3 regions of the Streptomyces sp. NBC_01244 genome follow, and region 3 is predicted to be linked to each of the others. Evidence: riboswitches for the same ligand, from Rfam matches in the RefSeq annotation. Region 3 holds a riboswitch; each other region holds the start of a gene.
What was found. Region 3 has a riboswitch for cobalamin ahead of OG247_RS28420 (ribonucleoside-diphosphate reductase subunit alpha). Riboswitches for the same ligand answer to the same signal wherever they lie in the genome.
Positions count from the first base shown of each region.

Region 1: another riboswitch for cobalamin. It lies ahead of OG247_RS38180 (CoA-acylating methylmalonate-semialdehyde dehydrogenase); the one in region 3 lies ahead of OG247_RS28420 (ribonucleoside-diphosphate reductase subunit alpha).
Region 2: another riboswitch for cobalamin. It lies ahead of metE (5-methyltetrahydropteroyltriglutamate--homocysteine S-methyltransferase); the one in region 3 lies ahead of OG247_RS28420 (ribonucleoside-diphosphate reductase subunit alpha).

Region 1 is NZ_CP108488.1:8,577,407-8,584,774, forward strand. Features, by position in the region: gene mmsB (3-hydroxyisobutyrate dehydrogenase) at 1-103, opposite strand, end outside; gene OG247_RS38170 (enoyl-CoA hydratase/isomerase family protein) at 100-1,185, opposite strand; gene OG247_RS38175 (acyl-CoA dehydrogenase family protein) at 1,182-2,333, opposite strand; partial or broken gene OG247_RS38180 (CoA-acylating methylmalonate-semialdehyde dehydrogenase) at 2,330-3,827, opposite strand; cobalamin riboswitch at 4,018-4,188, opposite strand; gene OG247_RS38185 (cobalamin-binding protein) at 4,250-5,164, shown strand; gene OG247_RS38190 (short-chain fatty acyl-CoA regulator family protein) at 5,180-6,595, opposite strand; gene aceA (isocitrate lyase) at 6,997-7,368, shown strand, end outside.
Region 2 is NZ_CP108488.1:1,008,844-1,016,211, reverse strand. Features, by position in the region: gene OG247_RS04270 (carboxylesterase/lipase family protein) at 1-808, opposite strand, end outside; gene OG247_RS04265 (MBL fold metallo-hydrolase) at 956-1,804, shown strand; gene OG247_RS04260 (M20/M25/M40 family metallo-hydrolase) at 1,835-3,160, opposite strand; gene OG247_RS04255 (class I SAM-dependent methyltransferase) at 3,316-4,170, shown strand; cobalamin riboswitch at 4,263-4,485, shown strand; gene metE (5-methyltetrahydropteroyltriglutamate--homocysteine S-methyltransferase) at 4,649-6,973, shown strand; partial or broken gene OG247_RS44735 (hypothetical protein) at 7,065-7,271, shown strand; gene OG247_RS04245 (hypothetical protein) at 7,343-7,368, shown strand, end outside.
Region 3 is NZ_CP108488.1:6,271,319-6,278,686, forward strand. Features, by position in the region: gene OG247_RS28405 (helix-turn-helix domain-containing protein) at 45-1,025, opposite strand; gene OG247_RS28410 (hypothetical protein) at 1,119-1,340, shown strand; gene OG247_RS28415 (ribonucleotide-diphosphate reductase subunit beta) at 1,337-2,350, opposite strand; gene OG247_RS28420 (ribonucleoside-diphosphate reductase subunit alpha) at 2,350-4,752, opposite strand; cobalamin riboswitch at 4,913-5,041, opposite strand; gene OG247_RS28425 (GNAT family N-acetyltransferase) at 5,108-5,605, opposite strand; gene OG247_RS28430 (YbdD/YjiX family protein) at 5,693-5,890, opposite strand; gene OG247_RS28435 (carbon starvation CstA family protein) at 5,887-7,368, opposite strand, start outside.

The DNA.
Region 1 (7,368 bases), 2.3 Mb from region 3:
GTACGAGGTCGAAGCCGAGGACGCGGTGCCCGGCCTTGACCAGGTTGCCGGCCATCGGGCCGCCCATGTGGCCGAGTCCGATGAATGCGACGGTGCTGGTCACCAGGCGACCTCCTGTGACGACGGGGACGGGGCGAGGCGGAGTTCGCGGTCGCCGAGCGGGGCGAAGAACCGTTCGACCTCCGCCGGGCCGACGGCTTGGAGGGTGGCGGGGGACCAGCGCGGGTCACGGTCCTTGTCGATGACCTGGGCGCGGATGCCTTCGACGAGGTCGGGCGAGGACAGGGCGGCGACGGAGACGCGGTACTCCTGTTCCAGGACCCGTTCCAGGGGGCCGAGCCGGCGGGCTCGGCGGAGCGCGGCCAGGGTGACTTTGACCGCGGTGGGGGACTTCGCCGGCAGCGTGTCCGCCGAGGCCTTCGCGGCCGGGAGGTCCGCGGCGAGCAGCCGCGCGAGGATCTCCTCGGCGGTGTCCGCGGCATAGCAGTGGTCGATCCACTCCCGGTGGCCGTGGAGCACGCCGACGGGTACGGGCTCCACGAACCGCTCCAGCACCTCGTGTACGGAGCCGTGCGCGAGGTCCGAGGCCAGCGCCGGCAGCCGGTCGGCGGGTACGAAGTGGTCGGCGAGGCCGCACAGCAGGGCGTCCGCCGCGCCGACCGGCGTCCCCGTCAGGGCCAAGTGGGTGCCCAGCTCGCCGGGGGCCAGAGCGAGCAGGTACGTTCCGCCGACGTCGGGAACGAAGCCGATGCCGGTCTCGGGCATGGCGATGCGGGAGCGTTCGGTGACGATGCGGACGGTGCCGTGCGCGGAGATCCCGACGCCGCCGCCCATGACGATGCCGTCCATCAGGGCCACGTACGGCTTGGGGTAGCGGGCGATGCGGGCGTTGAGGCGGTACTCGTCGCGCCAGAAGTCCGCCGAGGCCGTGCCGCCGCTGCGGGCGTCCTCGTAGATCGCGCGGATGTCGCCACCCGCGCACAGGCCGCGTTCGCCGGCGCCCTCGATGACCACCGTCTCGACGGCCGGGTCGTGCTCCCAGACGGTGAGGGCCTGGTCGATGCGCAGGGCCATGGGATGCGTGAGGGCGTTGAGGGCCTTGGGACGGTTGAGCGTGATGTAGGCGGCGTGGCCCTCGGTGCGCAGGAGGACGTGGTCGGGTTCTTCGGGGGATGTGTGGTTCATCGCAGGGTCTCCGTCAGTCCGCGCGCGACGATGACGCGCATGACCTCGTTGGTGCCTTCCAGGATCTGGTGGACGCGCAGGTCGCGGACGATCTTCTCGATGCCGTATTCGCTGAGGTAGCCGTATCCGCCGTGGAGTTGGAGGGCGCGGTCGGCGACCGCGTAGCCGGTGTCGGTGGCGAACCGCTTGGCCATCGCGCACAGTCGCGGGGCCAGCGGATCGCCCGCGTCGAGGGCCTCCGCGGCCTGCCGGAGCAGGGCGCGGGCGGCGGCGAGTTCCGTGGCCATGTCGGCCAGCCGGAACTGGAGCGCCTGCGCGTCCAGGAGCCGGCCGCCGAAGGCCTCGCGGTCCGCGAGGTAGGACAGGCTGCGGTCCAGGGCGCTCTGCGCGCCGCCCAGCGAGCAGGCGGCGATGCCGAGGCGCCCGCCGTTGAGGCCGTTCATGGCGATGCGGAAGCCGTCCCCCTCGACGCCGAGGCGGCGATCGTCGGGGACCCGGACGGCGTCGAGGATGACCTGGCGGGTGGGCTGCGCGTTCCAGCCCATCTTGGCCTCGTTGGGGCCGAACGAGACTCCGGGGTCTTCGCGTTCGACGACGAAGGCCGAGATGCCGCCCGGGCCGGCCTCGCCCGTCCGCGCCATGACCACGTAGACGCCCGAGGCTCCGGCGCCGGAGACGAACTGCTTGACGCCCGTCAGGACGTAGTGGTCGCCCTCCCGCTCGGCGCGGGTGCGCAGGGCGGCGGCGTCGGAGCCGGCGCCCGGCTCGGTCAGGCAGTAGCTGCCCAGGGTGTCCGCCGAGCAGAGGCCGGGAAGCCAGCGCTCTCGCTGGCCCCGGTTCCCGTAGCGGTCGATCATCCAGGCGACCATGTTGTGGATGGACAGGTACCCGGCGATGGACGGGCAGCCGGTGGCGAGGGTCTCGAAGACGAGGACCCCGTCGCTCCGGCTGAGACCCGAACCGCCGTGCTCCTCGCGGACGTAGACCCCGCCGAGGCCCAGACCGGCGGCCCGGCGCAGGACCTCCACGGGGAAGTGCTTGGTCCGGTCCCACAGGACGGCGTGGGGAGCGAGATGCTCCTGGGCGAAGTCGAGGGTGACCTCGGCGAGGGCGAGCTGGTCCTCGGTCAGGGTGGCCACCGGGCTCATCCCGTCGTCGGAATGCTGAAGTTCGCGCCTTCCTTGGCCCCGGAGGGCCAGCGCGAGGTCACGGTCTTCGTGCGCGTGTAGAAGCGGATGGAGTCGGGACCGTGCTGGTTCAGGTCGCCGAAGCCGGACCGCTTCCAGCCGCCGAAGGTGTGGTAGGCGACGGGGATGGGGACGGCACGTTGACGCCGACCATGCCGGCGCCCACCCGGCGGGTGAAGTCGCGGGCGGTGTCCCCGTCCCGGGTGAAGATCGCGACGCCGTTGCCGTACGGGTGTTCCGTGGGCAGGCGCAGCGCCTCCTCGTAGTCGGCGGCCCGTACGACGCTCAAGACCGGGCCGAAGATCTCCTCGCGGTAGATCCGCATCCCCGGGGTGACGCGGTCGAAGAGGCTGGGCCCGGTGAAGTAGCCGTTCTCGTGCCCGGGCACGGTGAACCCGCGTCCATCGACGAGGAGTTCGGCCCCTCGGTTGCTCCGATGCCGACGTAGCGGTCCACCCGGTCCAGTGCGTCGCGGCTGACCAGGGGCCCGAAGTCGGCCTCGGGGTCGTCGGAGCGGCCGACGCGCAGCGTGGCCAGGCGCTCCTTCAACTTCGCGACCAGGGCATCCGCGGTCTCCTCGCCGACGGGCACGACGACGGAGACGGCCATGCAGCGTTCCCCGGCAGAGCCGTATCCGGCGCCGATCAGCGCGTCGACGGCCTGGTCCAGGTCGGCGTCGGGCATCACGACCATGTGGTTCTTGGCCCCGCCGAAGCACTGGGCGCGCTTGCCGTGCGCGGCGGCGGTGGCGTAGACGTACGCGGCGATCGGGGTCGATCCGACGAAGCCGAGGGCCTGGACGCGGGGGTCTTCGAGGAGGGTGTCGACGGCTTCCTTGCCGCCGTTGACGACATTGAGCACGCCGGCCGGCAGGCCTGCCTCCAGGAAGAGTTCGGCCAGCCGCAGCGGTACGGACGGGTCTCGTTCGGAGGGCTTCAGGACGAAGGAGTTTCCACAGGCCAGGGCGGGGGCGGCCTGCCAGAGGGGGATCATGGCGGGGAAGTTGAAGGGGGTGATCCCGGCGACGACGCCGAGCGGCGAGCGCAAGGAGTGCACGTCGATGCCCGTGCTCGCGTTGTCGGTGAATTCTCCCTTGAGCAGGTGCGGGATCCCGGCGGCGAACTCGACCACCTCCAGGCCGCGTTGCAGGTCACCGTGGGCGTCGGCGACGGTCTTGCCGTGCTCGGCGGACAGCAGCCGGGCGAGCGAGTCCCGTTCCCCTTCGATCAGTTGGAGGAAGCGCAGCAGGACGCGTGAGCGGCGCTGCGGGTTCCACCGGGCCCAGTCGGCCTGAGCCTCTTCGGCGTTGGCGATGGCGGCCTCGGTGTCGGCGCGCCCGGCCAGGGGGACCCGGGCCTGGACCGTCCCGGTGTTGGGGTCGTACACGTCGGCGAAGAGGCCGGAGGTTCCGACCGTGTGCTTGCCGCCGATGAAATGGGTGAGCTCGCGGACCATGGGTGCCTGCTCTCGTCAGGTGAGATCCGGGGAATGGCACGGCCTGCCGGCGGACGGCACCCGATGGGATGCGCCGCTGGGGAAGGTCGTGGGACTACGAGCGCGCGGAAGTGGTGTGCGCGCGCTCCGCCGGATCACCAGGGTCGTGGGTACAAACCGGTGCCATGCGTGTCTGCTCCATCCTCGTGGACAACACGGAACATCCGCGGCCGGTATCCTGACTCCCGGATCCCCGCGTGCCGCCCGCCTTCCCGACAGACCTCGTCAGTGGCGTGTGGATGGCAGCACACTCCCCGGTCACAGTGGCGGGACCGTGCCGGTTTTTCACCGGCTTCCCTGCACCGCGGACCTTATGGGCACGAACATATAGTTGGACGTCCTAGTAAGTCCAGACCCACCGCCCGCGCGCCTACAGTCGGTGCATGCGCATCGTCTCCCTGCTCCCGGCGGCCACCGACATCGTGGCGGAACTCGGCCTCGCCGCCGACCTGGTCGGACGCACCCACGAATGCGACTGGCCGCCCGCGGCGGTCGCCTCCGTACCCGTGGTCACCCGGGCCGAGTTCGCCGCCGAGGACCTCAGCAGCCGGGAGATCTCCGAGGCCGTGGGCGGGGCCGCCCACTCCGGGTCCTCGCTCTACACCCTGGACACGGAGGCGCTCGCCGCCCTCGCCCCGGAACTCGTCCTCACCCAGGACCTGTGCGACGTGTGCGCCGTGTCCTACGAAGGAGTCTCGCGAGCCGTGCGCGTGCTCGACGGCGGTGCCCGCGTACTGAGCCTGGAGCCGCGCACCCTCGATGACGTACTGGACTGCCTGGTCACCGTGGGGGAACTGCTCGGAGTGCGCGAGCGGGCGGAGCGCCGGCGGACGGCGCTGCGCGCCCGGCTCGAGGAGGTACGGCGGCTGACGGCAGGCCGTGCCAGGCCCCGGGTCGTGGCCATCGAGTGGCTCGACCCGCTGTGGCCCGCCGGGCACTGGGTGCCCGAGCAGATCACGTATGCGGGAGGCGAACCGTTGCTCGCCGCACAGGGCGAGCACACGAAGCCGATGACTTGGGAGGCGGTCCGCGCTGCCCGCCCGGACGTGGTGCTGCTCTTGCCCTGCGGTTTTCCGCCCGAACGCACGCTCCGCGAGCGCGACCTGCTGACGTCCCTCCCCGGTTGGAACGATCTCCCCGCGGTACGGGCAGGGGCCGTCTGGGTGCTGGACGGGCCCGCCTACTTCAACCGCCCCGGCCCGAGGGTCGTACGCGGAGCCGAGGTGCTCGCCCATGTCCTGCACGGCGTGCAGGCGGGTGATCCCGTCACCGCGGGCGAGGCCCGCCGCACGGACTGAGCGGCCGGGTTCCGGTCAGTCGCGGGCGGAGGCGGGAATGCCCGCAACCGGGTACGGGACGAAGGTGCTGCTGTTCTCGTCGACGGCCAGGGTCCGGCCGAGCGGCGGGACCGCGCGCTGGGGGCAGTCGAGCCGTTCGCACAGGCGGCAGCCCATGCCGATGGGGGTGGCGGCCGACCTGTTGTCGAGGTCCAGTCCGTCCGCGTACACGAGCCGGGACGCGTGCCGGGTCTCGCATCCGAGGCCGATGGCGAAGGTCTTGCCCGGCTCGCCCCAGCCGCCGCGGTGACGGGTGACGGCGCGCGCGGTCCACAAGTACCGCTGCCCGTCGGGCATGGCGGCGACCTGGACGTGGATGCGGCCGGGCGCGGCGAAGGACTCGTACACGTTCCACAGCGGGCAGGTGCCGCCCGCGCGGGAGAAGTGGAACCCGGTGGCGGACTGCCGCTTGGACATGTTCCCGGCGCGGTCGACCCGGACGAAGGAGAAGGGGACGCCGCGCAGCCTGGGGCGTTGCAGGGTGCTGAGGCGGTGGCAGACCGTCTCGTAGCCGAGCCCGAAGTGGTCGGTGAGCCGCTCGATGTCGTAGCGGAACTCCTCCGCCGAGGTGTGGAAGGCCGTGTAGGGGAGGATCAGGGCGGCCGCGAAGTAGTTCGCGATGCCGATCCGTGCCAGGGCGTGCGTGGGGGAACCGGGTGTGAAGTCCTCGGTGGCCAGCCGGTCGAGTTCGTCCCCGTACTCGATCAGGGCGAGTTGGGTGGCCATGCGGAAGGCCTGCTGGCCCGGGCGGAGCCGGTTCGACAGGTGGAGTACCCGGGCGGCGGCGTCGTAGTGGTGCAGCCGGTCGGAGTCCGCGGAGATGCGGATCCCGTGGCGGTCGGCGAGTCGGAGGTTCAGCGCGCGGATGACGTCCCCGGGGCGGATGCCGATCGCGCGGGCCAGCTCCTCGGCGGCGAAGTCGGCGTCATGGAGGTAGTTCTGCCGCCGGTAGAAGAACTCGCGGATCTCCTCGTGGGGCGAACGCGGAGACTCCGCCACCGCGTCGCGGCCGTCGGCGGCGTCGGCGAGCCGCTCCGCCAGCAGCTGGCTCCGGCGGCCGAGGTCCAGCAGCACCGAGGCCACGGCCGGCATCCGGGTGGCCAGGTCGGCCAGATCGGAAGGGGACACGCGGGCCTCGGCCACCTGCTGGGCGAGGGCCTCGCGCAGGTCGGCCACCATACGGCTGGTGTCACGCTCCGAGAAGAAGCCGGGATCCACCCCGAACGCCTCGGTCAGGCGCAGCAGTACGGGGACGGTGAGCGGGCGCGAGTCGTGCTCCATCTGGTTGAGGTAGCTGGGTGAAATGCCGAGGACCCTGGCCAGGTCGGCCTGGGTCATGCGGCGCTCCTCACGCAGCCTGCGCAGCCGCGCTCCCGCGTACGTCTTGCTCACCGGACTCCTCCAGGGTCGGACGGGCTCCGTCAGCATAGGGCGACTTCGCCTTTCCCGAGGCTTCGCAAACTTGGCAAATTCGGCCTCGAAGATTCACAAACCTTGGCAGTTGTACCCCCTTGATGGCATCCAGTGCCACTGCCAGAGTCGGTCCTGCGGCCAGCCGGTACCGGTAGCCGGAACGGACCCCGGGTCGCCGATCAATGCCCTGATTTCGGTGATCCGGCCATCCCGCTTCCGGTAGATCGGCAGCATTGCTCAGCTCCGCCCCCCGTAGGCGGTCCGGCGGCCGCATCTCGCACTCAGGCACAGAGTGCCACCACCTGGGCTTCGGTCCAGGGCATTGGCAAGACAAGCGACGGATGGAAACGGTGACGGTCATGGCAGAGGCGAACACGACGATGACGGCGGCGACGGCGGCGGCCGAGCAGCTGAAGCAGCGGTGGGCGGACGACCCGCGGTGGGCGGGCATCGAGCGGACGTACACCGCCGAGGACGTGGTCCGGCTGTCCGGGAGCGTCCGAGAGGAGCACACCCTGGCCCGGCGAGGAGCGGAGCGCCTGTGGCGGCAGCTCCACGAGCAGGACTACATCCACGCGCTGGGCGCGCTGACCGGCGGCCAGGCGGTCCAGCAGGTGCGGGCCGGCCTGCAGGCGATCTACCTGTCCGGCTGGCAGGTGGCCGCCGACGCCAACCAGGCCGGGCACACCTACCCGGACCAGAGCCTGTACCCGGTGAACTCCGTTCCCCAGGTGGTCCGCCGGATCAACAAC
Region 2 (7,368 bases), 5.3 Mb from region 3:
GTCCGGCGGTGGCCTCGACCAGTCGCGGCCACGGCACCGTGCGCAGCTCGTCCACGTCCTTCGCGCCGGCGATCTGCAGATAGGCGGCGGTGCGGGCCCGGGCCTCGGCCGGTGTGGCCAGCGGCATGGCGAGCGGGACGCTCTGGAGGATGGCCCGGCGGAAGAGCCGGTCGCCACCGGCGTGGCCCGCGAGCGCGGTTGCGGAGAGGGCGCCGGCGGACTGGCCGGCGACGGTGACGTGGGCGGGATCCCCGCCGAAGGCCGCGATGTTGTCCTGCACCCAACGCAGGGCCGCGAGTTGGTCGGTGAGCCAGACGTTGCCGCACTCCTCGCCGTCCTCCGAAGCGAAGGACAGCAGGCCGAGCGGTCCGAGCCGGTAGTTGAGGTTCACCACCACCAGGTCGCCGCTCCGCGCGAACGTCTCGCCCGAGTAGTTCGGCATCGCCCCGGACCCGGAGATGAAGGCGCCGCCGTGGATCCAGACCAGGACGGGACGTCGGGCGTCGTCGATGCCGGGCGTCCACACGTTGAGTGTCAGACAGTCTTCGTCGAAGGGGGCGAAGCCGTGGCCGCCGAGGATCGGGTCGCCCTCGCGGACGGCCTGCGGTGAACCGGGGCCGAAAGCCGTCGCGTCGAGGGTGCCGCTCCATCCCGGGTGCGGCTGAGCGGGCCGCCACCGTAGGGGCCCGACGGGCGGCGCCGCGTACGGCACGCCCTTGAACACGGCCAGGTCGTCTTCGGTGGCGCCGCGGATCGCGCCCGATCGCGTGTGCACGACGGGCGCGGTGCGGTTTTGGGCGAAACCCATCCAGTGCGTCCTTCCAGGCCGGTTTCGAGGGATCGAGGGATCGAGGTGTCCAGGGATCGAGGTGTCCAGGGACCGTGAGCCGACAGGTTATTGCGTATTTCTTGCGAGCGTCAATATTGTTCTATCTATCATCAAGTGGAGGTTCGCATGACGGCGTGGCGTATCGGTACGACGGTGATTCACAAGGTGCTGGAGGCGGAAGTCACCGTGTCTCTCGCGGGGGTCCTGCGGACGGACGACACCGCGCTCCTGAAGAGGTACCCGTGGCTCGCTCCCGACTTCGGCATGGCCGACGGCACCTTTGTCCTCTCGGTCCACGGGCTGGTCGTGGACACCGGTGCACGCCGGATCCTCGTGGACACGTGCGTGGGCAACGGCCGGGCGTCGGTGCCGTTCCTGCCCATGCTGGACTCGGCATGGCTCGAAGACCTCGCCGCCCTCGGCTACCCTCCGGAGTCGATCGACACGGTGGTGTGCACCCACCTCCACTTCGACCACATCGGGTGGAACACGCGCCGGGTCGACGGGAAGTGGGTGCCGACGTTCCCCCGTGCACGCCACCTCGTCACCCGGGCGGAATGGGACCACTGGGCCAGCGACGCGGACGCCGACCTCCACGACACGATGCAGCCCCTGCTCGATGAGGGGCTGGTCGACTTCGTGGGGAACGACCACCGCGTATGTGACGGCGTACGCCTGGAAGCCGCCCCCGGGCACACCCCGGGCCAGGTCGCGGTCGTGGTCGAATCCGGCGGCGAACGAGCCGTGATCACCGGTGACCTCGTGCACCATCCGGTGCAGTTCATCGAACCGGATGTAGCCGGCCTCGCCGACACCGACGCGGCGCGGGCCGCCGCCACTCGGCGGGCGTTCGTCGACCGGTACGCCGACACGGGAACCCTCGTGATCGGCACCCATTTCCCCGCCCCCACGGCCGGCCTGCTCCGGCGCGGCGGTGACGGGGGAGTGCGGTTCGTCGTGGACGGCCTGCGCTGACCGGCAGCCGGTCACCGGTGTTCCCGCCTCTCACGTGGCCAGTCTGAGGACTGCGTCGAGCAGGCATTTCCCGCCGAACATCAGGTCGGTGATCCGGGTGTGCTCGTCAGGCGCGTGGATGAGCCGCATGATGTCCGCGTCACTCGCGGAGGGAAAGAACCCGACGACCTTGGTGTCGGGGAAGGCGCGGGCATCCGTGGCGGCCGGATTGATGTACGGCAGCACCCGCGCACCCGGTTCGTGGGCTGCGACGGTATCGCCCAGGACGCGCAGGAGCTCTGGATCGTCGTGCACGCCGTGGCTCACTCTGCCGTGCAGCAGCGACACCTCGACACGGTCACCCACCGCCTTCTGGACCTGCGCCACCCACCGATCGGGCAGTTCTCCCGGCAGGAGACGACCGTCCAGCACCACGTCGGCTTCGACGGGCACCACGTTCTGGCGCTGCCCCGCGGACAGCATGGTCGGAGTCGCGGTGTTGTGGAGCCCGGCGACGACGAACTCCCGAAGGACGGGATCGATGGGCAGAGCGTGTGCCCGGTCCCAGGTCGGGTCCTTCAGCAGCTGCTCGATCGCCGCCGCGCCCGGGCCCGGATGCAGGTCCGCCAAGGTGGTGAGCATCCGCCGCGAGGCCGGATGCAGTACCGACTCCGGTGCGAACGCCCGCAGCCTCAGCAGGGCCTCGGCCAACGTGAAGACCGCCGACTCCGAGCGCGGGACGGAGGCGTGGCCGCCGGGCCCGCGCGCGGTGACCCGCATCCGGGCGCTGCCCTTCTCGGCCACCTGGACGGTGTAGACGGGGCCGCCGGGCGTCATGAAGCGCTGGCCGCCGCCTTCGTTGAACGCGAACTCGGCCTCGACGAGGCTGCGGTGGTTCTCCCACAGCCAGTACGCCCCCAGCCTGCTGCCGGCTTCCTCGTCGGCGGTGACCACCAGCAGCACGTCCCGACGGAGCGGGGTCCGGTGTGCGGCGAGGAGTTGCATGATCAGCAGGCTCGCGGCGACTTGGCCCTTCATGTCGAGTGCCCCGCGGCCCCACACGCAGCCGTCGGCGACCTCGCCCGAGAAGGGGGGACGGCTCCATCCGCCGGGTTGGGCGCCGACCACGTCGGCATGGCCCAGCAGCATGAGCGGCGGTTCCTGACCGGTCCCGGGCAGCCGGGCGACCAGGTTGGCCCGTCCGGGTTCGGACTCCAGGATCTTGTGCGCGATACCGGAGCCCGACAGCTCGCGGGAGAGGTGGCGTGCGACGGCGATCTCATGGCCCGGAGGGTTCGAGGTATCCAGGCGGATGAGCGCGGAAAGGTGGCTGACGAGGTGTCGTTCCTGTTCGGCCCAGGAGAAGGGCAGAGGCATCGGCCGAGGTGAGGTGGACATCTGGGCTTCGGAGCCTCCGTGGCTTGACGCTGAGTGTGCCGACGGAAAGATGATTACACGTGTAACTCCCTGAAGGTGTCCAGTCGAAGAAAATCCGTACGTTCACTCGGCGGGTGCAGGGCTGGCGTGCTCCCATGACGACCGCCAACGGCTATGAGAAGCGCATTGCGGAAGCCCAACAGGCGACCATGTCGGGCTGGGACTTCAGTTGGCTGAAGGGCCGGGCGGACGGCGAGGGCCCCTCGTGGGACTACGGACAACTCGCCCGAGGCTTGCTTCCGCGCGCGCGAAGCCTCCTGGACATCGACACCGGCGGCGGCGAACTCCTCGCCTCGCTCTCCCCGCTGCCACCGCAGAGCGTGGCCACCGAGAACTGGGCGCCCAACTTCCGCCTGGCGCGGCAACGTCTCGCACCGCTGGGCGTGGAGGTCCACCGGACATCGGGATCGAACCTGCCGCCCGGCCCCTTCGACTTGATCCTCAACCGACACGGATCGCTGGATGCGGCAGGCATCCGCACGGCCCTCGCGCCGGGTGGCCGGCTCCTCACCCAGCAGGTGGGCAGCCGAAACCAGTTGGAACTGAACGAAGCCCTCGGCATCCCCTCGCCGATCGACCCCGACGGTTGGACCCTGGGTGTCGCCGTACGGGCGCTGGAAGACGCGGGCCTTCACGTGACCGCAGCACGAGAGGAGATGAGCCCCTACACCTTCTACGACATCGGGTCGCTGGTCTTTCAAGTGCGCGCCATCCCATGGCAGTTCCCCGGATTCGTGCCCGCCGAGCATGAACCGGCACTACGCCGACTCGACCGGCACCTCGGAATCACAGGCGGATTCACCGTGCACGACCACCGGTTCCTGATCGAAGCGGCGCCGGCATCTTCCGGTCCGGCTCAAGGTTTTCCGCCGTGCCGCCCGCAAGGCCCGCTTCCAGGCCCCGATCCGCTTGGCACCGCGCACGCTCCCGGCCGAGCAGCTTCCACCTGAGCGGCCGGCTCCCACGTCCGGCCCGGATCCGCGTGTCTCATTTCACCGTCCGACAGCTGGACAGCAGGGTTCATCCTCGCGTGCGGCGGCCTAGTGTGTGCCTCGCAGCTGGTTCGCTCCCGTCCGCCAGGCGGGATGCGTCGTAAGAGGGAACCCGGTGGGAATCCGGGACTGCCCCGCAGCGGTGAGTGGGAACGACCGCCGTCATACGCACTGGGACCGGAACCGGTCCTGGGAAGCGACGGCCAGTAGGTGCGGGCCTTCGGGGTCCGCGTGCCCGCGAGTCCGAAGACCTGCCCGTTGCCCGTACGCGGACGATTCCGTGTGCGGAGATCCCGGTGACCTCGTGGGCGGGTCGGCGTACACATCGAGCGGCGCGAGCGGTCATTCCGCTGTGCGAGCCGTTCGTCGTGTCGTTCCTTCGCGTCCGCGTCCCGTTGCCGGGGCGTTCTGGACACATCTCGCGAAGGAGAGTTCCGTGACAGCGAAGCCCGCAGCCGCGGCCGCACGAGCCACCGTGTACGGCTACCCCCGTCAGGGGCAGAACCGTGAACTGAAGAAGGCCATCGAGGGCTTCTGGAAGGGCCGCGTCACCGCTGACGCCCTCCGGGAGACCGCGGCCGAACTGCGCCGCACGAACTGGCGGCAGCTGGCGGAGGCCGGCGTCCACGAGGTACCCACCGGTGACTTCTCGTACTACGACCACGTGCTGGACACCAGCGTCATGCTCGGAGCCGTCCCCGAGCGGCACCGGGAGGCCGTCGCCACCGACCCGCTCGACGGGTACTTCGCGATGGCGCGCGGCACGCAGGACGTGGCCCCGCTGGAGATGACCAAGTGGTTCGACACCAACTACCACCACCTGGTCCCGGAACTCGGCCCGGACACCGTCTTCACCGCGGACCCTTCCAAGCAGGTCGCCGAGGTGAAGGAAGCCCTCGCGCTCGGCCTCGTCGCCCGCCCCGTGCTCGTCGGCCCGATCACCTATCTCCTGCTGGCCAAGCCCGCCCCGGGCGTGGCGGCCGACTTCCAGCCGCTGACCCTTCTGGACCGGGTGCTCCCCGTCTACGCCGAGGTGCTCGCCGCCCTCAAGGCCGCCGGGGCCGAGTGGGTCCAACTCGACGAGCCGGCCCTGGTGCAGGACCGGACCCCGGCGGACCTGAACGCCGTGGCTCGGGCCTACCGCGACCTCGGCGCCCTGACCGACCGGTCAAAGCTGCTCGTCGCCTCGTACTTCGGCCGGCTCGGCGAAGCTCTCCAGGTCCTCGCCGCTGCGCCCGTCGAGGGCCTCGCACTCGACTTCACGGAGGCCGGCAGCGCGAATCTGAAGGACCTCGCGGCGGTCGGGGGTCTGCCCGGCAAGCGCCTGGTGGCCGGCGTCGTCAACGGCCGCAACATCTGGATCAACGACTACCAGAAGTCCCTCACCACCCTGGGCACGCTCCTCGGCCTCGCCGACCGGGTGGACGTGGCCGCCTCCTGCTCCCTGCTGCACGTCCCGATCGACGCCGCCGCCGAGCGGGACATCGACCCGCAGGTCCGCCGCTGGCTCGCCTTCGCCCGCCAGAAGACGCGGGAGATTTCCGTCTTGGCCCGAGGGCTGGCCCAGGGCACGGACTCCATCGCGCCCGAACTCGCCGCCAACCGGGCCGACCTGGCCTCCCGCGCCAACTCCGCGCTCACCCACGACCCGGCCGTCCGCACCCGCACCGCCGCCATCACCGGCACGGACGGCCGCCGCGCCCAGCCCTACGCGGAGCGCGCCGCCGCCCAGCGGGCGCATCTGGGCCTGCCGCTGCTGCCGACCACCACGATCGGGTCCTTCCCGCAGACCGACGAGCTGCGGGTCGCCCGCGCCGACCTGCGGGCCGGCCGGATCGACGTGGCCGGCTACGAGCAGCGGATCAAGGCGGAGATCGGCGAGGTGATCTCCTCCCAGGAGAAGACCGGCATCGACGTCCTGGTCCACGGCGAGCCCGAGCGCAACGACATGGTCCAGTACTTCGCGGAGCAACTGACCGGCTACCTCGCGACGCAGTACGGCTGGGTCCAGTCGTACGGAACCCGCTACGTGCGCCCGCCGGTCCTCGCCGGTGACATCTCGCGCCCTGAGCCGATGACGGTCCGCTGGACCTCGTACGCGCAGTCCCTGACCTCCAAGCCGGTCAAGGGGATGCTGACCGGGCCGGTCACCATGCTCGCCTGGTCCTTCGTACGCGACGACCGGCCCCTCGGCGACACCGCCCGTCAGGTGGCCCTGGCCCTGCGCGACGAGGTCAACGACCTCGAAGCAGCCGGCACTTCGGTGATCCAGGTCGACGAACCTGCCCTGCGCGAGACGCTCCCGCTGCGCGTCGACGACCATGCGGACTACCTGACGTGGGCCACCGAGTCCTTCCGGCTCACCGTCTCCGGGGTCCGGCCGGACACCCAGATCCACACCCACATGTGCTACGCGGAGTTCGGCGACATCGTCCAGGCCATCGACGACCTCGACGCCGACGTCATCAGCCTGGAAGCCGCCCGCTCCCACATGCAGGTCGCGCGCGAACTCGCCGCCCACCACTACCCGCGCGAGGCGGGCCCCGGCATCTGGGACATCCACTCGCCGCGCATCCCCTCCACACGAGAAGCGGCGTCCCTGCTCCGCAGGGGCCTGGACGCCATCCCGGCCGAGCGGCTCTGGGTCAACCCCGACTGCGGTCTGAAGACCCGCGGTTGGACCGAAACCCGCGCCTCCCTGGAGAACCTCGTCGCCGCCGCCCACGAGGTCCGCGCGGACCTGTCCGCCCACAACTCCTGACGCCCCCTGCTCCCCGGCCGACGGCCATCGAGGCCGTCGGTCCGGGAGCGCGAATCAGGGCCGGGCTCCGTACACCGTCGAGGCGGAAGCGTTCGCGGGAGCCCTTGAGGCCGGCCTGGACAGCGTACGGAAACTCGGTACGGCCGACATCATGGAGGTCAACGGCTACATCGCACTCGACGAGGACCTGCGGGGGCAGGCGGTCGAGCGGGCCCGTCGGGGGCTGCCCTCCTCCGTGGCGGCCCGCCAGGCCATCGACAGCTACGCCGCGGTCACCGGCTCGCTCGACGATCCCACCCTCGCGAAACGTGCGGCCGACGTGCGCCAGGTCGGCCGCCGGGTCCTGGCCCACCTGCACGGCGACAGAAGGTGTTCCTCTCCACGGAGGACGAGCA
Region 3 (7,368 bases):
GGAGCGGGGCGCCTTTCGTGTGCGGGGCGGGAGCACGTCGGCCGTCAGGCCGCGGCCGGGCCCCGGAAGGTGCGCCGGAAGGCGTTCGGGGTGGTGCTCAGCGTCCGCAGGAAGTGGTGGCGCAGGGCCGCGGCGGTGCCGAATCCGCAGCGGCCCGCGATCGCGTCCACCGTCTCGTCGGTGGCCTCCAGCAGCTCCTGCGCCAGCAGGACCCGCTGGCGCAGGACCCACTGGTACGGAGTGGTCCCCGTCTCCTGGAGGAAGCGGCGGGCGAAGGTCCGCGCGGACATGTGGGCCCGCTCCGCGAGCTGCTCGACCGTGATCTCCTCCTCCAGGTGGCGGGCCATCCAGCCGATCACCTCGCCCACCGTGTCGCAGGAGGTGCGCGGCAGCGGGCGCTGGATGTACTGGGCCTGCCCGCCGTCGCGGTGCGGTGGTACGACCATCCGCCGGGCGATGGTGTTGGCCACCTCGGCGCCCTGCTCCTGACGCACGAGGTGCAGGCACGCGTCGATCCCGGAGGCGGTGCCGGCCGAGGTGATCACCGAGCCCTCGTCCACGTAGAGCACGTCCGGGTCGACCCTGGCCCGCGGGAAGCGGCGCGCCAGGGTCGGGGCGTGCATCCAGTGCGTGGTGCAGCGCTTGTCGTCGAGCAGCCCGGCCGCGCCCAGCACGAAGGCCCCGCTGCAGACGCTCAGCACCCGCGCGCCCCGGTCCACGGCCCGCCGCAGGGACTCCAGGAGGGGCTCCGGGTAGACGCGCGTGGCGGCCTCGCGGTCGGCGGGCAGGCAGATCAGGTCCGCCTCCTCCAGCCGCTCGGGTCCGTGGGGGAGCGTGAGGCTGTAGTGGCCGTCGCCCACGGTGATCGGATTCTCCTCCATCGCGCAGACGGCGAAATCGTAGGTCGGCAGGCCAATGGCGCTGCGGTCGATCCCGAAGACCTCGCAGAAGATGCCCATCTCGAAGGGGGTGACCCCGTTCACCACGGCCACGGCCACGTTGTTGAGGGAGGAAGGCTTCAGCATGCTTCCAGTGTGCCAGGAAGTGTGGCAGTAATTCGCTCTTCCATGACAGTCCTGCCACTGTCGGGTTTCGGCCGCCCTGGCGAGAGTGGAGTCATGAACACATTCCTCGACTACCTCGTCGTCCTCGCCGTCGCCGCCCTCCTCCTGGGCCCCGCCCTCTACGGGGCCGCGCGCGAGCGCCGCCTCGACCGGCAGATCCGCGCGGCCGACGAGCGCCGCCGCCGGGAACGGCAGAGCGCCCCCGCCCGAAGTCCCGGTCACCCAGGTCCGTCTCCCCAAGGGCGGGGGCGCCGACAGCAGATGACGGCCGCTTAGAAGTCTTCGTCCAGGTCGACCGTTCCCTCGACCGCGACCTGGTAGGCCGACGGGCGGCGCTCGAAGAAGTTCGTCAGCTCCTGGACGCCCTGGAGCTCCATGAAGGTGAACGGGTTCTGCGAGCCGTAGACGGGCGCGAAGCCGAGGCGGACCAGGCGCTGGTCCGCGACGCACTCCAGGTACTCGCGCATCGACTCGGTGTTCATGCCCGGCAGGCCGTCACCGCACAGGTCGCGGCCGAACTGCAGCTCCGCCTCCACGGCCTCCTTCAGCATGTCGACGACCTGCTGCTGGAGCGCGTCGTCGAAGAGCTCCGGCTCCTCCTTGCGGACCGTGTCGATCACCTCGAAGGCGAAGCTCATGTGGGCGCTCTCGTCGCGGAACACCCAGTTGGTGCCCGTCGCCAGGCCGTGCAGCAGGCCGCGCGACCGGAACCAGTACACGTACGCGAACGCCCCGTAGAAGAACAGGCCCTCGATGCACGCGGCGAAGCAGATCAGGTTCAGCAGGAAACGGCGGCGGTCGGAGGCCGTCTCCAGGCGGTCGATCTTCTCGACCGAGTCCATCCAGCGGAAGCAGAACTGAGCCTTCTCGCGGATCGAGGGGATCTCCTCGACCGCGTCGAAGGCGGCCGCGCGGTCGTCCGGATCGGGCAGGTAGGTGTCGAGCAGCGTCAGGTAGAACTGGACGTGCACGGCCTCCTCGAAGAGCTGGCGCGACAGGTACAGGCGCGCCTCCGGGGAGTTGATGTGCTTGTACAGGGTCAGCACGAGGTTGTTCGAGACGATCGAGTCGCCCGTCGCGAAGAACGCGACCAGGCGGCCGATCATGTGCTGCTCGGAGGGCGTCAGCTTCGCGAGGTCCGCGACGTCCGAGTGGAGGTCGACTTCCTCGACGGTCCAGGTGTTCTTGATCGCGTCCCGGTAGCGCTCGTAGAAGTCCGGGTAGCGCATGGGGCGGAGCGTGAGCTCGAAGCCCGGGTCCAGGAGGTTCTTGGTGGTGTCGGACATTACTGGCAGGCCTCGCAGGACTCGGGGTTCTCAAGGGAGCAGGCCAGCGCGTCGGCGTCGACGGCCTGCGGGAGCGGGGTGGCGGCCGCCGGGACCGTGCTGCCGGAGGCGGCGCGGGCGATCTTCGTCGCGGGGCGGGAGCGCAGGTAGTACGTGGTCTTCAGGCCCTGCTTCCAGGCGTACGCGTACATCGAGCTGAGCTTGCCGATGGTGGGCGTCTCCAGGAACAGGTTCAGCGACTGCGACTGGTCCAGGAACGGCGTACGGGCCGCCGCCATGTCGATCAGTCCGCGCTGCGGGATCTCCCACGCCGTGCGGTACAGCTCGCGCACCTCGGCCGGGATCCAGCCGAAGCCCTGGACCGAGCCGGAGGCCTCGCGCAGCGCCTCGCGGGTCTGGGCGTCCCAGACGCCGAGCCGCTTGAGCTCCTGCACCAGGTAGCCGTTGACCTGGAGGAACTCCCCGCTCAGGGTCTCGCGCTTGAACAGGTTGGAGACCTGCGGCTCGATGCACTCGTACACGCCCGCGATGGAGGCGATGGTCGCCGTCGGGGCGATGGCCAGGAGCAGGGAGTTGCGCATGCCGCTCTTGGCGACGCGGGCGCGCAGCGCGTCCCAGCGCTCCGGCCAGTTCAGCTCGACGTCGTAGTGATCCGGGTGCAGGACGCCGCGGGCGGTGCGGGTCCGCTCCCACGCGGGGAGCGGGCCGCTGCGCTCGGCCAGGTCGCAGGAGGCCTCGTACGCGGCGAGCATGATGCGCTCGGAGAGCTTCGTGGACAGGGCCTTCGCCTCGGGGGAGTCGAAGGGCAGCTTCAGCTGGAAGAAGACGTCCTGGAGGCCCATCGCGCCCAGGCCCACCGGGCGCCAGCGGGCGTTGGAGCGGCCGGCCTGCTCGGTCGGGTAGAAGTTGATGTCCACGACGCGGTCGAGGAAGGTGACCGCGGTGCGGACGGTCTCGTCCAGGCGCTCCCAGTCGATGCCGCCGTCCACGTCGCCCGTCCCGGGCAGGACGAAGGCGCCGAGGTTGACCGAACCGAGGTTGCAGACGGCCGTCTCGCCGTCGTTGGTGACCTCGATGATCTCGGTGCAGAGGTTCGAGGAGTGGACGACGGTGCCCGGCTCGGCGGTCTGGTTCGCCGTGCGGTTGGAGGCGTCCTTGAAGGTCATCCAGCCCTGGCCGGTCTGCGCGAGGGTGCGCATCATCCGGCCGTACAGGTCGCGGGCGGGCATGGTCTTGCGGGCCAGGCCCGACTCCTCGGCCTTGCGGTAGGCCGCGTCGAACGCGTCGCCCCACAGGTCGACCAGCTCGGGGACGTCGGCCGGGGAGAACAGCGACCAGGCGGCGTCGGCGTTCACGCGGCGCATGAACTCGTCCGGCACCCAGTGGGCCAGGTTCAGGTTGTGCGTACGGCGCTGGTCCTCGCCGGTGTTGTCGCGGAGCTCCAGGAACTCCTCGATGTCCGCGTGCCAGGTCTCCAGGTAGACGGCGGCGGCGCCCTTGCGGCGGCCGCCCTGGTTCACGGCGGCGACGGAGGCGTCGAGGGTCTTCAGGAACGGCACGATGCCGTTGGAGTGGCCGTTCGTACCGCGGATCAGCGAACCGCGGGCGCGGACGCGGGAGTACGAGAGGCCGATGCCGCCGGCGTGCTTGGAGAGGCGCGCGATCTGGTGGTAGCGGTCGTAGATCGAGTCGAGCTCGTCCAGCGGGGAGTCCAGCAGGTAGCAGGAGGACATCTGCGGGTGCCGGGTGCCGGAGTTGAAGAGGGTGGGGGAGGAGGGCAGGTAGTCGAGGCGGCTCATCAGCCGGTAGAGCGAGGCCACTTCCTCGACGGCCTGGACCGACTCGTTCTCGGCGAGGCCGCAGGCCACGCGCAGCATGAAGAACTGCGGGGTCTCGATGACCTGGCGGGTGATCGGGTGGCGCAGCAGGTAGCGGCTGTGCAGGGTGCGCAGGCCGAAGAAGCCGAAGCGGTCGTCCGCGCCCTCGGCGAGCGCGTGCCCGACCAGTGCGTCGAGCCGGTTCGCGTGCAGGCGCACGAAGTCCGCGGTGCGGTCGGCGATCAGCCCCTCGCGGTGGCCGACCTCGACGGAGCCGGAGAAGGAGGTGGCGCCCTGGCCGGCGGCCTCGACGCGCACGGCCAGCGTCAGCAGGCGGGCGGCGAGGCGGGAGTAGGCCGGGTCCTCGGAGATCAGCCCGGCGGCCGCCTCGGTGGCGAGCGTACGGAGCTCCGCCTCGTCGGCGGCGGCGCTGCGGCCGCGCAGCGCGGCGGCGGCGACCCGGCCGGGGTCGGTGTCGGGCAGATCGGCGGTCAGCTCGGTGAGCGTGCGCAGGAGCGCGGCCCCCGGACCCTCATAGGCGGACGGGTCGGACTCGGCGCGCGGTGCGGAAGGCGCGATGGTCACGGGGGGAGCTCTCCCTCGCTCGGCTCCGGGAACACCTTTGGTGCGGGGCGCGAGGGGGCGCACGTGGGGGAGCGCGTGCCTGGCAGGGCAGTGCGCGTGCGCCACGTGGCGTCCACCGGCCCAACCGCGAGGCCCGGACGTGTCTGCACCCGGTTCGGTCGAGCCGGGCGCACTGTCGACAGGTCCTCGGACTTGCGGATGCGCCGAGCGAGTCGGTGCATTTCATACCGTTGCGGGACAGTTCCGGATTCTCACCGGATTCCCCTGCGACGACAGCGAGCATGAGCATACATGTGGGGGCCGCTGCTTGCGGTAGCCCCCACATGTTGTGTCGCTCCCCGTGGGCGGTACGGCCCTAGAGCTCCAGGCGGTAGGTCAGCAGCGGCAGGCCCGGAACCGGGGACCAGTCCCGCTCCGGCGTCCGTACGAAGCCCAGCCGGTCGTAGATCCGGTGCGCCCCGAGCATCTTCTCGGTGGTCGACAGCACCAGGTGGCCCACGCCCTCCAGGTCCCGGGCGCGGCTCACGCAGGCCCGTACGAGGGCCTCGCCCGCGCCGCGTCCGCGCGCCGCCGGGGAGACGGCCAGCATCCGGAACTCCGCCTCGCCGGGACCCGCGATATCGCACAGCGGGCTGCCGGGAGGGGCGAAGGTCACACCGCCGAGCAGCGTGCCCTCGTACTCCGCGACGAGCACCTCGCCGGCGGGGGCCCGGCCGGCGACGTCGCGCAGCCGGCCCAGGTAGGGGTCCTTCTCACCGAAGGTCAGCAGTCCGTCGTCGAGGTAGGCCCGTGCGGTGATCTCGGCGAGCTCTTCGTATTCGGCGGTCGCCGCCGTCCTGATGATGATGTCCATGGCTCCGAGTGTGCGACAGGGCAAGGAAAGAGGCCGCCGCATTCCGTCGGGTGGACGGTGATGCGGCGGCCCCGGGGGCGCTCCGGCTCAGCAGCAGCGGAACCCTTCGCGCGGATCGCCCTCGCGGGCGTCCGTACGGGCCCGCTCGAAGGCCCGGCGCGACTGGACCTCGGCGTCGGGGTCGTGCGTACGGGCGTGGGCGACGTAGTGGTCGTAGGCCGCCTCGCCCGAGAACTCCCGTACGAAGTACCGGGCCCGGCTCAGCACGTGGTGCAGGCGCGTCACGCCGGTTCCCGCACGGGGTCCTCCACCCGGCCCCCGCCCGAGTCGAGGCCGGCCGCGGCGAGCTCCGCGCGCTCCTCGGCGGTCGGGATGAGCCCGGCCGGGGCGACGAGCCTGGACTCGGTCCACGGGACCTCGGTCAGGGTGACCGACTCGGGCTTGCGGATGGCCCGGAGGCAGGTCCGGGCCGCGTCCACGAGCACGATGATGATCAGCAGGGCGAAGAACACCGACAGGACGCCGTCCACCGTGGCGTTGGTGACGACGGTGTGCATCTCGTCCATGTTCTTGGCGGGCTTGAGGACCTTGCCCGCGTCGATGCCGTCCTGGTAGACGTCCCGCTGCGCGAAGAAGCCGATCTTCGGGTTGTCGGAGAAGATCTTCTGGTAGCTGGCGGTGAGCGTGACGGCCAGGTCCCAGGCGAGCGGAACGCCCGTCACCCAGGCCCACTTGAGCCGGCCGGACTTGATCAGCAGGGTGGTGCAGACGGCCAGGGCGACCGCGGCGAGGAGCTGGTTCGCGATGCCGAACAGCGGGAAGAGCTGGTTGATGCCGCCCAGCGGGTCCTTGACGCCGACCCACAGGAAGTAGCCCCAGCCGCCGACGACGATCGCGCTGGCGAACCAGACGCCCGGCTTCCAGCTGACGTCCTTGAAGGACTTGTGCACGTTGCCGAGGGTGTCCTGGAGCATGAACCGGCCCACGCGGGTTCCCGCGTCGACCGTGGTCAGGATGAACAGGGCCTCGAACATGATCGCGAAGTGGTACCAGAAGGCCTTCATCGAGGTGCCGCCGATCACGGCCGAGAAGATCTCCGACATTCCGAGTGCGAAGGTCGGCGCGCCGCCCGTACGGGACAGCAGGCTGGTCTCCTCGACGTCCTTCGCGGCCTGCGCGAGGGCCTCGGGGGAGATGGCGAAGCCGAAGTTCGTCACGGCCTGCGAGGCCGTCTCGACGGTGGCCCCGACGACCCCGCCGGGGGAGTTGATGGCGAAGTACAGGCCGGGATCGATGATGCAGGCCGCGATGATCGCCATGATGGCGACGAAGGACTCGGTCAGCATCGCGCCGTAGCCGATGACCCTGACCTGGGTCTCCTTCTGGATCATCTTCGGGGTGGTGCCCGAGGAGACCAGGGAGTGGAAGCCGGACAGGGCTCCGCAGGCGATGGTGATGAAGACGAACGGGAACATCGAGCCGGCGAAGACCGGGCCGTCGCCGCGCGAGGCGAACTCGGTGACCGCCGGCATCTTCAGCGTGGGCATGGCGATGACCACGCCCACGGCCAGCAGCCCGATGGTGCCCACCTTCATGAAGGTGGAGAGGTAGTCGCGCGGGGCGAGCAGCATCCACACCGGCAGGACGGACGCCACGAAGCCGTAGGCGATCATCCAGATGACCAGCGTCTCCTTCTCCAGGGTGAAGGTGTCCGCCAGCGAGGACTCGGCGACCCAGCCGCCCGCGACGATGGCGAGCAGCAG